Regions from separate parts of the Vreelandella sp. V005 genome, predicted to be linked through region 3. Evidence: predicted binding sites of a transcription regulator. Region 3 holds the regulator's gene; each other region holds the start of a gene.

Region 1 (3,107 bases), on a different contig from region 3:
ACGAAGCTGGTCACTAACAGCGCAAAGGCAATGGAGACCACAGAGAAGTTGGTAGCAATCACCGAGGCTTCGCGGCCATTGTAATAGCCCTGCTCATACTGTTGTGTGGTAATGAGCACACCCACGGTACCTGACCCCATCCATGAAGCAGTGGCATCAATGGCGCTGCGTCCCGGCAGGTTAAAAATTATCCGGAACGGTTTGCGTACCATGCTGCCGATAAACTCCATAAAGCCAAACTCGACCAGGAACGGTAGCAACAGCGCGGCAAAGAAGAAGAACGTTAAGAGCACCGGCGCAAGGTCATTGAGCATGACGCCACCAGTAAAAGAGGCAGTGACGAACTCAGGCCCAAACTGGAAATAGGTCATCACCGCAAACAGGGCGCCTAAAGCACGCATTGCCAACCACAGCGGCCCAACATGAAACATCTCGTGCAACATGCCTTTTTTGGCCCAGCCAGGGTTAGCTAGCTTGGCATAAACAGTGACTACCACTGACAGACAAAGCACGACTACCGCGATAGCAGGCAGCGCTGAGCCTAATAGCGTTTGCAACCCCTCCGCCATAAGGCCCATACCAATATTGATGGTATCGCCAAATTGAAAAGGGACGAGGAACAGCAGAACCCCAATTAAAGAAGGCACTATAAACTTCAGTAAATGCGCCTGGGGGATCGGCCCCGACGAGGTCGGCTCTTCGGTCTTAACGGTGCTATTCGACATAGGGTTCACCTATTGGAAGTGATTATTGGAGGTGGGCTAGCGGCGTCCTGGCAGGAAGCAGTACTTCCTGCCATATGTCTTTTTTATTAGCGCCTTGTTAGATCGGCGCTTTTTGAATCAAAACTGTTTTAACAGCGGCTTAGTCGCCACGCTTCACGCCCGGCAGGACGCAGAGCATTTCATACAGCAGCGTGGCGCCCATCAGCGCCGTGTTGCCGCTGGGGTCATAAGGCGGCGAGACTTCAACCAAATCACCGCCGACGATGTTCAAACCCGCCGCGCCGCGCACAATCTCGAGCCCTTGGGCGGAGGTCAGGCCACCCATTTCCACCGTGCCGGTGCCGGGCGCGACCGAGGGGTCCAGTCCATCGATATCGAAGCTGATATACACTGGGATATCGCCCATCTTCTCGCGCACTTCAGCCATCAACGGCGCCAGCGAGCGATGCCAGCACTCCTCAGCCTGCACCACACGAAAGCCCTGCTCGCGACACCAGTCGAAATCTTCAGGGGCGTAACCGGTCCCGCGCAGGCCGATTTGCACGACTTTGTTGTGGGCCAGCAGCCCCTCTTCCTGGGCACGACGAAACGGCGTCCCATGGGCAATCGGCTCGCCAAACATATGCTCGTTCACATCGGCATGAGCATCGATATGAATCAACCCCACCGGGCCGTGCTTTTTGGCCATGGCGCGCAGAATCGGCAGCGTCAGCGTGTGCTCGCCACCTAGCGTCAGCGGAATGCAGTCATGCTTTAACACGTCGTCGTAGAAGGCCGTGATGATGTCGACGCTTTTCGGCAGGTGGAACGTATTAATCGGTACATCACCGATATCGGCTACCTGCAGACTTTCAAACGGCGCGGCGCCGGTGGCCATGTTGTAGGGGCGTAGCATGCGCGACTCATCGCGAATCTGCCGCGGCCCAAGGCGTGTGCCGGGGCGATTCGAGGTACCGATATCCATGGGAATGCCAATAAAGGCGGCATCCAACCCTTGGGCGTTCTCTTGCGTGGGCAGGCGCATCATAGTGGCGGGGCCTGCAAAGCGCGGCATGGTATTACCGCCCAGCGGCTGATTAAACTCTGACATCGTTATCTCCTTGGATTTATTGTGGCGTTTAGGCACGGCTTATCCATGCTGCCTAGTTGAGTTCTTTGTCTTCTTGGGTTTTTTGTCTTCTAAGACACTGCACAGAACGTGCCAACCCTGCGCTAGCGATAAACAGGTAGGATTGCTGGCAAAACGATGCAAAAATGAATCAAATAGGCACACCAACGATTCATAAGTGAATCAATCATTCATTTATGAATTACTTGGGCAAGACTGGCTGCCATGAGAGATGGCGTGAGAGAAACAGAATGAGTGAAATAGACAAGCACGTACTGCAAACCATTGTAGAAACCGCCAACGATCACTTCTTTATCGTCAGTGGCGATGGGCAGATCGTGGATGTCAGCCCAGGGGCCGAAGCGGTTTATGGAGTGTCGAGAGAAGAGCTACTTTCCAGCAGCGTTCAACAGCTTCAGGCCGCTGGGGTATTGAAGCCCTCCATCACCATGGAAGTCATGCGCACCCGCCAGCCCGCTCAATTGATGCAAATCACGGGTACGGGCCGCCGCGTCATTGCGGAAGCCTATCCGGTGTTCGTAAATGGCAAGCTGGAACGCATTATCAGTCGCTCGCGAGATTTAACCGATCTGCAGTTGCTGCAAGACGAGTATGCGCTGCTACAAAAACGCTTTAGCGAACACTTAAAGCGCAGCCAGGCCGCACCGGATGCCGAAGAGCAGGCATTGGATGACGCCCTGGATAACCTGCAGGTCAGAAGCCATGTGATGCGGGAAATTGCCCTGCTGCTCAAGCGGGTCGCCCCTTCAGACGCCAATGTGCTGATGCTGGGGGAGTCAGGGGTGGGCAAGACCGCTTTTGCCAAGCAGCTACACCGCTGGAGCCAGCGCCATAACGGCCCTTTTATCGATGTCAACTGCGCGGCAATTCCTGAAAACCTGTTCGAGTCCGAAATGTTTGGCTACCAGCCCGGCGCATTCAGCGGTGCGGCACGGCAAGGTAAAGCCGGGTTATTGGAGCAGGCCGAAGGGGGCACGCTGTTCCTAGATGAAATCGGCGAGCTGCCGCTGTTGATGCAAACCAAGCTGCTCAAAGTCATTCAGGATGGCAGTCTGACTCGCTTGGGCGATACGCGCTCGCGCCGGGTCGATTTTCGCTTGGTGGTGGCAACCAATCAGGACTTGGGTAAACAGGTGGAAGCCGGGCTATTTCGCTTGGATCTTTACTACCGTCTCAACGTGATCCCAGTCACCCTGCCGCCGCTGCGCGACCGCCGCGAGGATATCCCCGATCTGGTCGAAGCGTGCTTAAAA
Region 2 (3,107 bases), on a different contig from region 3:
ATTTGGCCGGTAGGTTGGTGCGCAGCGAGTGTGTTCATACGGTCATGGCGCTTTCGTTTAAATGATCTGCATCAATTTGGCGCATCACTACGCAAGGCAACGCTTTCCAATGCAGAAAACGGCGCTGGCATAAGACACTTAGCAGCGCTGCCGACACTGGCGTGATCTATCTTGGTGCTTACACACGGCTTTTTTTGATGAGCTCGCCCTTGTCACCATTGCCGTCAAGCCAATGGCACATGCAGTAGGCTGCCAGATAAGGAAGGTAACATTGACTGACAAAATGTCAATGATATTGATTCGTATTTATTTTCTCGACAAGGTCATACAACGAATATAGCGGGTTAACCGAGCGGCAAAGATCGGCAATAAGCGCCATGGCGCTATTGCCGATTTCCTCCGACGAAATAACTGAGCTGAATAGCGGTTATCCGTTAGGACGGTTGTCCTTTTTCGCGTCGTCACTGTCGGGCTCTGGGGTCGGCACCGGCGGTACTTCTGCTTCCAAGGGGGTGGCGGTTGCCGCTGCGGAAGCTTCAACGGTGGCCTCTAGGTTTGCCACTTGGCGTTCAAGGGCCTCTACCCGTGAACGCGTGCGCTGCAGTACATCCATCAAAATATCGAAATCTTCTCTGGAAACAAGCTCAAGGCGATCAAAGGCGCCACGCACGACCTGCTGCACGCCTTTTTGGATATCTTCCGGTGCCTGAGAGGCGTTCTGTAGACGGTCGCCAATTTGCTGGGCCAGTCGGCTGATGCGGTCTTGAGGCGCCATAGCTGCTCTCTCCTTAATCACGTATTAAATGAATCACTAAAAACGGCATACCGGTAAGGATACGCAACAGTTGGCGAATTCGCATGCGCCGAATGGATTTACTGCTTAGCGAGTGATTTGCATCGAAATAGAGCAGCCAACATTTGCTTGCGCTCTTTTTTGGTGCAATAGCCGTGATGAGAGAATGGGTTGAACGGGATTTAGCGCTCTATTGGACTTTTGTTTCGCTCTAATTTACTGATTTTTAAAATAAAAAAATCAGCTGGCACAGTATGCGCATTATCGGTTCAGGTGCTTATTCTGGCGGCAGTGCCGCTACCAATCTAGCAGGACTTATCCAGCAGGGGAGATCCGGGATGAAACTCATCACCGCTATCATCAAGCCATTCAAGCTCGACGACGTTCGTGAGGCACTCGCCGACAACGGTGTTCAGGGCATTACGGTGACCGAAGTGAAAGGCTTTGGCCGTCAGAAAGGGCATACCGAGCTGTACCGTGGCGCCGAATACGTCGTCGACTTTCTGCCCAAGGTAAAAGTAGAAGTGGCCGTCGACGATGCACGTTTAGAAAGCGTGCTGGACGCCATCTGCAGTGCAGCCAACAGCGGCAAAATTGGTGACGGCAAGGTGTTTGTTACGCCGCTGGAAGACGTGATTCGTATCCGCACCGGTGAGCGCGGCGCTGACGCCGTATAACGGACGCCACGCGAACAGGGCTGCAGAACAGAGCCGTCTTTTGCGAATAACTTCTCATAGAATAACGGGGAACACCTCATGAATGAGTTAGCTGATTTGAGCTACGCGCTCGATACGTTCTATTTTCTAATTTGCGGCGTGCTGGTGATGTGGATGGCCGCAGGCTTCTCCATGTTGGAAGCGGGCCTGGTACGCTCCAAAAACACCGCTGAAATTCTGACCAAAAATATCGCGCTGTTTGCAATTGCCTGCACCATGTACCTGCTGGTGGGCTACTACATCATGTACTCCAGTAGCGCGGGCGGCTTCCTGCCTAACCTGGGTTTCCTGATTGGTGCTGAAAACAGCGTTGATGCAGTGACCGCAGGCGGCGATGACGCCCCTTACTACTCCATGCGTTCTGACTTCTTCTTCCAGGTCGTGTTTGTTGCCACCGCGATGTCGATCGTGTCGGGTGCCGTGGCCGAGCGCATGAAGCTGTGGGCATTCCTGGCCTTTGCGGTGGTAATGACTGCGTTTATTTACCCGGTGTCTGGTTACTGGACCTGGGGCGGCGGTTGGTTGTCTGAAGTGGGTTACTCTGACTACGCAGGCTCAGGCATTGTGCACCTTGCCGGTGCAGCTGCGGCGCTAGCAGGCGTCATCGTGCTAGGCCCACGTAAAGGCAAATACGGTAAAGATGGTTCTATTCACGCGATTCCCGGTGCCAACATGCCGCTGGCAACGCTGGGTACCTTCATCCTGTGGATGGGCTGGTTCGGCTTTAACGGTGGCTCCGAACTCAAGCTGGCGGCTGTCGATTCTGCTAACAACGTGGCGCAAGTGTTTGTAAATACTAACGCTGCAGCAGCAGGTGGTGTTATTGCGGCGCTGATCCTGGCCAAACTGTGGTTCCGTAAAGCCGATCTGACCATGGCACTGAACGGTGCGCTGGCAGGCCTGGTCGCGATTACCGCTGATCCGCTCTCTCCGACCGCACTGGGCGCCACGATTATTGGTGCAGTGGGCGGCATCATTGTCGTCGCGGCTATCGTGACCCTCGATAAGGTGAAACTGGATGATCCGGTGGGTGCGATTTCGGTGCACGGTGTTGTCGGTATCTGGGGTGTGCTGGCGGTACCGCTGACTAACGATGGTGCGTCATTCGGTGCTCAGATTATTGGTATCGCGGGTATCTTCGGTTGGGTGTTCCTGGCAAGCCTGGTGGTGTGGTTGATCCTGAAAGCCATCATGGGTATCCGGGTCAGCGAAGAAGAAGAGTATGAAGGCGTTGATATCGCTGAATGTGGTCTCGAGGCCTACCCAGAATTTGGTATTAAGAAATAAGTAATGACTACCCATTGAGCTGGTGTGCTCCTTATAGCCTCCCCTAAAGTGGGAGGCTTTTTTATTCTCTGTCGATAGCGGTGTATGCTGGTGAGCAGCGGTTATTGGTTGCGATGCTAGCAACCGTTCAACTCAACCCCATCACGGCCACCCAGTTAGAGGATATGGTAATGAAATTGATCACAGCTATTATCAAGCCGTTCAAGCTTGACGATGTGCGCGAGTCGCTCTCCGACATCGGTGTACAGGGTATTACGGTGACGGAAGTGAAAGGCTTTGGGCGCCAGAAAGGGCATACCGAGCTGTATCGT
Region 3 (3,107 bases):
CTTTGCTTTGATCAGCAAGCTGCGTTGAGGGTGGTGAAGTTAAACTTCCCCGCCATAAGGTACTGCAGGCCTCAGGCTATTACGGGGAGGTTTGATCACGAATTTTGGCGGTAAGTAACTCAAGTAATTCGCGCTGGCTGCCTGCTTTACGTAGCTGCTGACGGGTACCTGAATCGTTCATAATGGTGGCGACTTGCCCAAGCAGTGAGAGATGCGTGTCATCCGCTTCCTCTGGCACCAATAATACGAATACCAAGTCAACGGGGTCGCCGTCGATGGCGTCAAAATCAATGGCTTCTGTGAGCTTTAAAAACCCCGCAATGGGAGTAGTGCAGTGTGGGCTACGCGCATGAGGGATAGCCACGCCATTACCAATGCCGGTGCTGCCCAAGCGCTCGCGGCCGATTAAGCGGCTGAACACTTCTTGGCTGTCCAGGCTGGGAGTATTTTGGGCAATAAAGGTGCTGAAAAACTCCAGCACCCTTTTTTTGCTGCCCCCGGGGACGTCAAAAAGAACCCGTTCCGGGGGGAGTATGGTTTCCAACGTCATTGAATTAACGCACGCCAGCGCCTTGGGCGCGAGCTTGTGCTTTTTCCTTATGTTTAACAAGTTGACGGTCAATTTTGTCCGCTAACGCGTCAATGGCGGCGTACATATCACTGTCTAGGGCTTCGGCATGTAAATCAGCCCCTGCTGCATGCAGTGTACAGGCGGCTTGCTGGCGCTCTTTCTCCACCGATAGGGTGACTTGCACCGTGGTTATATTGTCGTAATGGCGCTCTACACGTTCAAGCTTTTCGTTGACATAGTCACGCAAGGCGTCAGTCAGTTCTACGTGATGACCAGTGATATTAACTTGCATTGACGTACTCCTTATCCATCGGACTGTACTTCGATTGTAACCCTTTTTGCCGTATTGCAAAGCCCTTGTCGAGAGTTTCCCCTTAAACGTTGACCAGCGCTAGCGTAAGCGACGGCGTTCACTGGAAGAGGGAATGCCCATCGCTTCGCGATATTTTGCCACCGTACGGCGGGCTACCTGAATTCCCCCCTCGCCTAATAGTGTTACTAAACGACTATCAGAAAGTGGTTTGCCGGGCGGTTCCTCTTGAATTAGCTTCTTAAGGCGGGCGCGGATCGCGGTGCTTGAGTGGCTGTCACCGTCCTGGCCGCTGACTTGGCTTGAAAAAAAGTATTTGAGCTCAAAAACGCCCCGAGGCGTATGAATAAATTTCTGAGTGGTTACTCGGGAGATTGTCGACTCGTGCATTTCGACGGCTTCGGCGATATCGGCCAGAATAAGCGGTTTCATGGCTTCTTCGCCATGTTCTAAAAAGCCAATTTGTCGTGTGACAATTTCGCGGCCAACCCGCAGCAAGGTATCGTTGCGACTAGAGAGGCTTTTGATCAGCCAGCGTGCTTCTTGCAGGTGCTCTTTCAAAAACTGGTTGTCTTGGCTTTTGTCAGCACGTTTGATCAGGCTGGCGTAATCGGGCTGAATGCGCAGTCTTGGCAGGGCCTCTGGGTTGAGTTCTAAGTGCCAGCCTTCATGGTCATGGCGTACGACGAGATCCGGCGTTACGTAGCTGTCGTCGGTATCGCCATAGGCGCTGCCTGGGCGGGGATCAAGACTGCGTATTAGCAGAATGACATCCGCCAATTGGGCGTCATCGAGCCCCAGGCGGCGCTTGAGCAAACGTATGTCGTCTTTACCCAATGCTTCAAGAAATTGACGCACTAAGCGACGAGCGGGCACCAGTAGTGGTGTGTTATCGGGCAGGGCAGCCAACTGCAGCATTAAGCACTCCCGCAAGTCGCGGGCAAATATCCCCGTGGGCTCGAACTGCTGGAGTTTAAGTAGAATGGTTTCTACTTCGCGCTGGCTGAGCCCTTCGATTCCCTGGTCGCGAAGCCCTTCACGGATGTCATTAAGCGGCTGGGTTAAGTAGCCATTCGCGTCAAGCGCATCGATTAGGCTTTCTGCGACTAGCTGCTCCCTGGCACCAAAATCGGTCATCGCAAGTTGCCACAGCAAGTGCCCATGAAGACTCTGGCCAGCCGCCTGACGCTCGAAGTCAGGGCCTTCGCTGCTGCCGCTGTGAGTGCCAACGTCTTGATAGGTGTCAGACCAGTCGCTGTCGACGGATAATTCGGTAGGAATACTCTCTGACCACTCTTCCTCTTTAGTCTCGCTGACGGCCTGCTCGCTAAATTCATCTTCCTGTTCCAGCAGGGGATTGGCATCCAAGGCCTGCTGAATTTCTTGACGGAGGTCCAGCGTTGACAGCTGTAGCAGGGCAATCGCCTGCTGCAGCTGAGGCGTCATGGTTAGCTGTGTGCCGATACGCAGTTGGAGAGAAGCTTTCATGACCATCTGAGAACCACTCGTTAATCAGAATGCTCCACCCTAGTGTGAGTAGCTCCTGGGCGCAAGTGCAATAAGCATGCCATTGGTAGTAAAGTTGTTGTGGAACACGATTTAGAGGCAAAAAGTTTAGATGCAAAAATCAACTCAGAGGCGAAAATCAGCGCCTAAATAAACGTCTCTCACTTTTTGGTTAGTCAGAATCGATTCGGTTGAGCCGCTGGCGATGATCTGCCCATCGCCCACGATGTAGGCGATATCGCAGATGTCGAGCGTTTCGCGCACGTTGTGGTCAGTGATGAGTACGCCAATATGACGCTGCTTAAGAGCCCGGATGATGGTTTTAATCTCGCCGACCGAAATGGGGTCAACGCCAGCAAACGGCTCATCCAATAATATAAAGGCGGGTTCCGTGGCTAGTGAGCGAGCTATTTCTACTCGCCTGCGTTCGCCGCCTGAAAGGCTCATGCCCAGGTTGTCGCGAATATGCGTGATATGGAAGTCTTCTAGCAGTGCCTCCAGGCGCTGCTCGCGATCGCTGCGGTTAAGCTCTTTGCGCGTTTCAAGTATCGCCATAATATTATCGGCGACCGATAATTTACGGAAAATCGACGCCTCTTGTGGCAGGTAGCCAATCCCCGCCGCTGCACGCTCATGCATGGGAGCGCGGGTGAGGTCTACCTCGTCGATGCCCACTTTGCCTGCATCGGATTTTACCAGCCCCACGATCATATAAAACGA
Region 4 (3,107 bases), 510 kb from region 3:
GGGTCGATAGAAGTATCAGCCGCCTCGAAAACAATGGCCAGCAGGCCGCTGGTCAATTGATTAAAAGCTTGAGTGGCCGCATCGGGTGAAATGGCGAAAGTATCGATGGCCTCGCGGAGCGCGCCCAGCTCATCCAGGGCAGACCAAACGGCAGCAATTCGGCGCAGTAGCCGAGCGGCCGCCTGGGGGCGAGCCTCTTGGCTAAGCGCTTCCAGCCGTTGGCGCATGAGTGTTTCCGCCTGCTGGCTATGCTGCCGATAGGTGTTGCGGCGGGAGCTGAAGCGCTGGCCTTGAGAGGCTAAATAGATGGTGGACGCGCCCCGTTCACGTTGGAGCATATGAATAAAATGACTAATGTCGCCCACAATGTCGGCCGTGGTGGCAAGGTGAGTAAGGTTGTCGATATCGCAACGGATGGCGGTTAACAGCAGCTGCTGCGCTGAAGACATAATCATTTCCTTAATGGCTCGCCGCCTACCTTCAAACACTCCCATAATGCTTGCTAAAGGATAAAGGCGTCTGGGAGTGCCATTGTTGAGTTTATGAGCGCGTGTTTAGCGAAGCGACAGCGCACCTGCGCCTACGTCATCACCAACGGCGTCACGGTAAGCTTTCGCCTCTTCGGCTTCAGTTGCATCGCTAAAGCGTACCAGTAACACGCAAGAAGCCAGCACAAGTACGGTGAGGCCGAGGTAAAACAGCCCCTGCTGATAGCTTAAGCTTTCGCTACGAAATAAGAAGGCAGCGCCGACTGCGCCAACGTTACCGCCAGCACCGACAATGCCAGCAACGGCCCCGAGCGCTTTTTTATTGATAAAAGGAACAATGCCGTAGGTGGCCCCTTCCGCCATCTGCACAAACAGACTAAATACCAACATGATGCCAATCGCGAGGCTGAGTACGTGCATCTGCGAGAACGCCACCAGCGCAATCCCTTCGCAAATCAAGGCAATAAACAGCCAGCGAACGCGTCCCTTCAGGCCACCTTGTTTAGCGAAAAGATCCGAGAAAACGCCGCCTAACGTACGCGCAAAAATATTCATCAAACCAAATAGACCGGCAATCAGACCTGCGGTGGCCAAGGTAAGGTCAAACTTATCGAAAAAGTAGATGGCGGCAATGTTATTGATCGTTAGCTCAACCCCAAAGCAGAGGCCGTACACCACAAACAGCGCCCACACCCGGATATCTTTGGCGGCGGCGAGGAAGCTATGCTTTGCGCCATTTTCGCCATTGGCTTCGGGCAGCTCGCCGCGTGCGCGCAGCTCACTGAAATTGCCGTTGGGCGCATCTTGGGTAAAGAACCAGTAACCGATGCCGGTAAAGAACATCACCACACCAGGCACCATCATCGCTAAACGCCACCCAAAGGCTTCGTTGACACCCAGCATTAGCATGCCTGAAAAAATCAGCGGCATGAGTATTTGGGTGGTGCCGCCGCCTAAATTCCCCCAGCCCGCACTGGTCGCGTTGGCTGTGCCGACCACATTGGGGGCGAACATCATGGACGTATGGTATTGGGTGATCACAAAGGAGGCGCCAATCGCGCCAATGGCTAAGCGCGCTAATAGAAACGTTTCAAAGCTATCGGCCAAGCCAATCCCCATGACTGGGATAGCCCCTAATAGCAGCAGACCAGTGTAAGTTTTACGCGGCCCAATGCGGTCGCACAGCACGCCAATCGCCAAGCGGACAATAACGGTGATCGCCACCGAGGCGATAATGGTGTTGCCGATTTGCGTTTGCGTCAGCGAGAGATCTTCGCGGACTATCGCCATCAGGGGGGCGATGCCAAACCAGCCGAAGAAACAGATATGAAACGCGAACCATGAGAAATGGAAAGCGCGCATTTGGGGAGTCGAAAAGTTGAAGAGCCGAATGCGGTTGGCTTTGTTGCGTATGTCCATGGGATGGCCTCACGGGGCATAAAACGAGTTGATCGCAACGCAACGCATTTAGCGCGTCGCGCAAACAATTGACGAGAACATGCCTTCACCATTGAAGGTCAGGTTCGACGCACTCGTACCCACTTGGGCCTGGTCCACGCCTACCATCACTGGTAGGCATTATGCAGATACTTTGCCAGTTGAATTTTTATGTCAAAAAATCAGACGCTTAATTTTATATTGGCCAATGGCTAGTCAAAAAATCGCGGCGCACGTGCTGCATCATTGGGCATGTCACGCTTTTGTTGCCGCATCTTGGTGCTTTCAAAACGAGCTGAGCGCTGCGCTCATTGTCTAGTCATTAGGCGAACAGGCCGTTACTCATTTAAATAGACGGCGTCTATATCCAGCGTTGAGTATTCACCAATGGCATCAAAATGGTCACTCAGCCAGCGCTCCGCAGCCGCCTGACCCTGTTCGAACAGATGGCATAAGAAAGGCCACTCGGAATTGGACTTACTAGAGACAGACAGCCCCTCCAGCGCTAGCTCACCGCTAATACGGTGAAACAGCGCCTGCTGATAGCAGTTTTCGATACCTTGCTCATCCAGCGCGTGTTTAAGCAGGGCGATCATACGAATTTCTTTAATCAGTGCCGAATTAAAGGTGATCTCGTTAAGGCGATTCATAATGGCTGTCGCCGAGGTGGGCACTTCATGACGGCTAATCGGATTAATTTGGATCAGTAGGATATCGCGTGCGCTGCACTCTTCCATCAGAGGAAAGAGCGCTGGATTGCCCATATAGCCACCATCCCAATACGCTTCGCCGTCGATTTTGACCGCTTGGAACATAAAGGGTAGACAGGCAGACGCCATGACGGCATCAACGTTCATCTCTTCACGACGGAACACACGCTGTTTACCGGTGCGTACATTGGTCGCCGCTACGAACAGCTTGAGCTGTTCACATTTGCGAACCCGCTCGAAATCGATATGGTTTGCCACGATATCACGCAGCGGATTGATGTTGAGCGGATTGAGTTGGTAGGGCGAAGCCACTCGGCTTAATAGATCCATGGCAATGAAACCGGGGGAGTGATCCATACTCCAGTTGCCGGTCAAGATATCCAACGGTGAGCGGCGAATGGGGCTGGCCATTCCGGCGCGGCTGACTGCTCGCCAAAAGTCGTGCAGTGCCTGGCGCGCGGTTTCTTTATCA

Evidence for each region. The regulator sigma-54, encoded in region 3, starts transcription at its own class of promoters, with help from an activator protein. The targets are predictions, from matches to a motif close to TGGCACNNNNNTTGCTNT.
Region 1: a site for sigma-54 is predicted at 1,912-1,929, ahead of speB (agmatinase). Genes of this name have one in related genera too.
Region 2: a site for sigma-54 is predicted at 1,039-1,056, ahead of ACUN8H_RS10505 (P-II family nitrogen regulator). Genes of this name have one in related genera too.
Region 4: a site for sigma-54 is predicted at 2,068-2,085, ahead of ACUN8H_RS02780 (NarK family nitrate/nitrite MFS transporter). Genes of this name have one in related genera too.

The regions. Positions count from the first base shown of each region.
Region 1 covers NZ_JBQXYA010000003.1:81,134-84,240, forward strand. Annotated here, with positions in the region: gene ACUN8H_RS08965 (YjiH family protein) at 1-725, opposite strand, end outside; gene speB (agmatinase) at 865-1,815, opposite strand; gene ACUN8H_RS08975 (sigma-54 interaction domain-containing protein) at 2,085-3,107, shown strand, end outside.
Region 2 covers NZ_JBQXYA010000003.1:409,041-412,147, reverse strand. Annotated here, with positions in the region: gene ACUN8H_RS10515 (helix-turn-helix transcriptional regulator) at 1-38, opposite strand, end outside; gene ACUN8H_RS10510 (accessory factor UbiK family protein) at 428-775, opposite strand; gene ACUN8H_RS10505 (P-II family nitrogen regulator) at 1,132-1,470, shown strand; gene ACUN8H_RS10500 (ammonium transporter) at 1,549-2,796, shown strand; gene glnK (P-II family nitrogen regulator) at 2,967-3,107, shown strand, end outside.
Region 3 covers NZ_JBQXYA010000001.1:88,965-92,071, reverse strand. Annotated here, with positions in the region: gene ACUN8H_RS00455 (PTS sugar transporter subunit IIA) at 80-550, opposite strand; gene hpf (ribosome hibernation-promoting factor, HPF/YfiA family) at 555-863, opposite strand; gene ACUN8H_RS00445 (RNA polymerase factor sigma-54) at 963-2,375, opposite strand; gene lptB (LPS export ABC transporter ATP-binding protein) at 2,514-3,107, opposite strand, start outside.
Region 4 covers NZ_JBQXYA010000001.1:599,961-603,067, reverse strand. Annotated here, with positions in the region: gene ACUN8H_RS02785 (nitrate- and nitrite sensing domain-containing protein) at 1-449, opposite strand, end outside; gene ACUN8H_RS02780 (NarK family nitrate/nitrite MFS transporter) at 555-1,907, opposite strand; gene ACUN8H_RS02775 (patatin-like phospholipase family protein) at 2,264-3,107, opposite strand, start outside.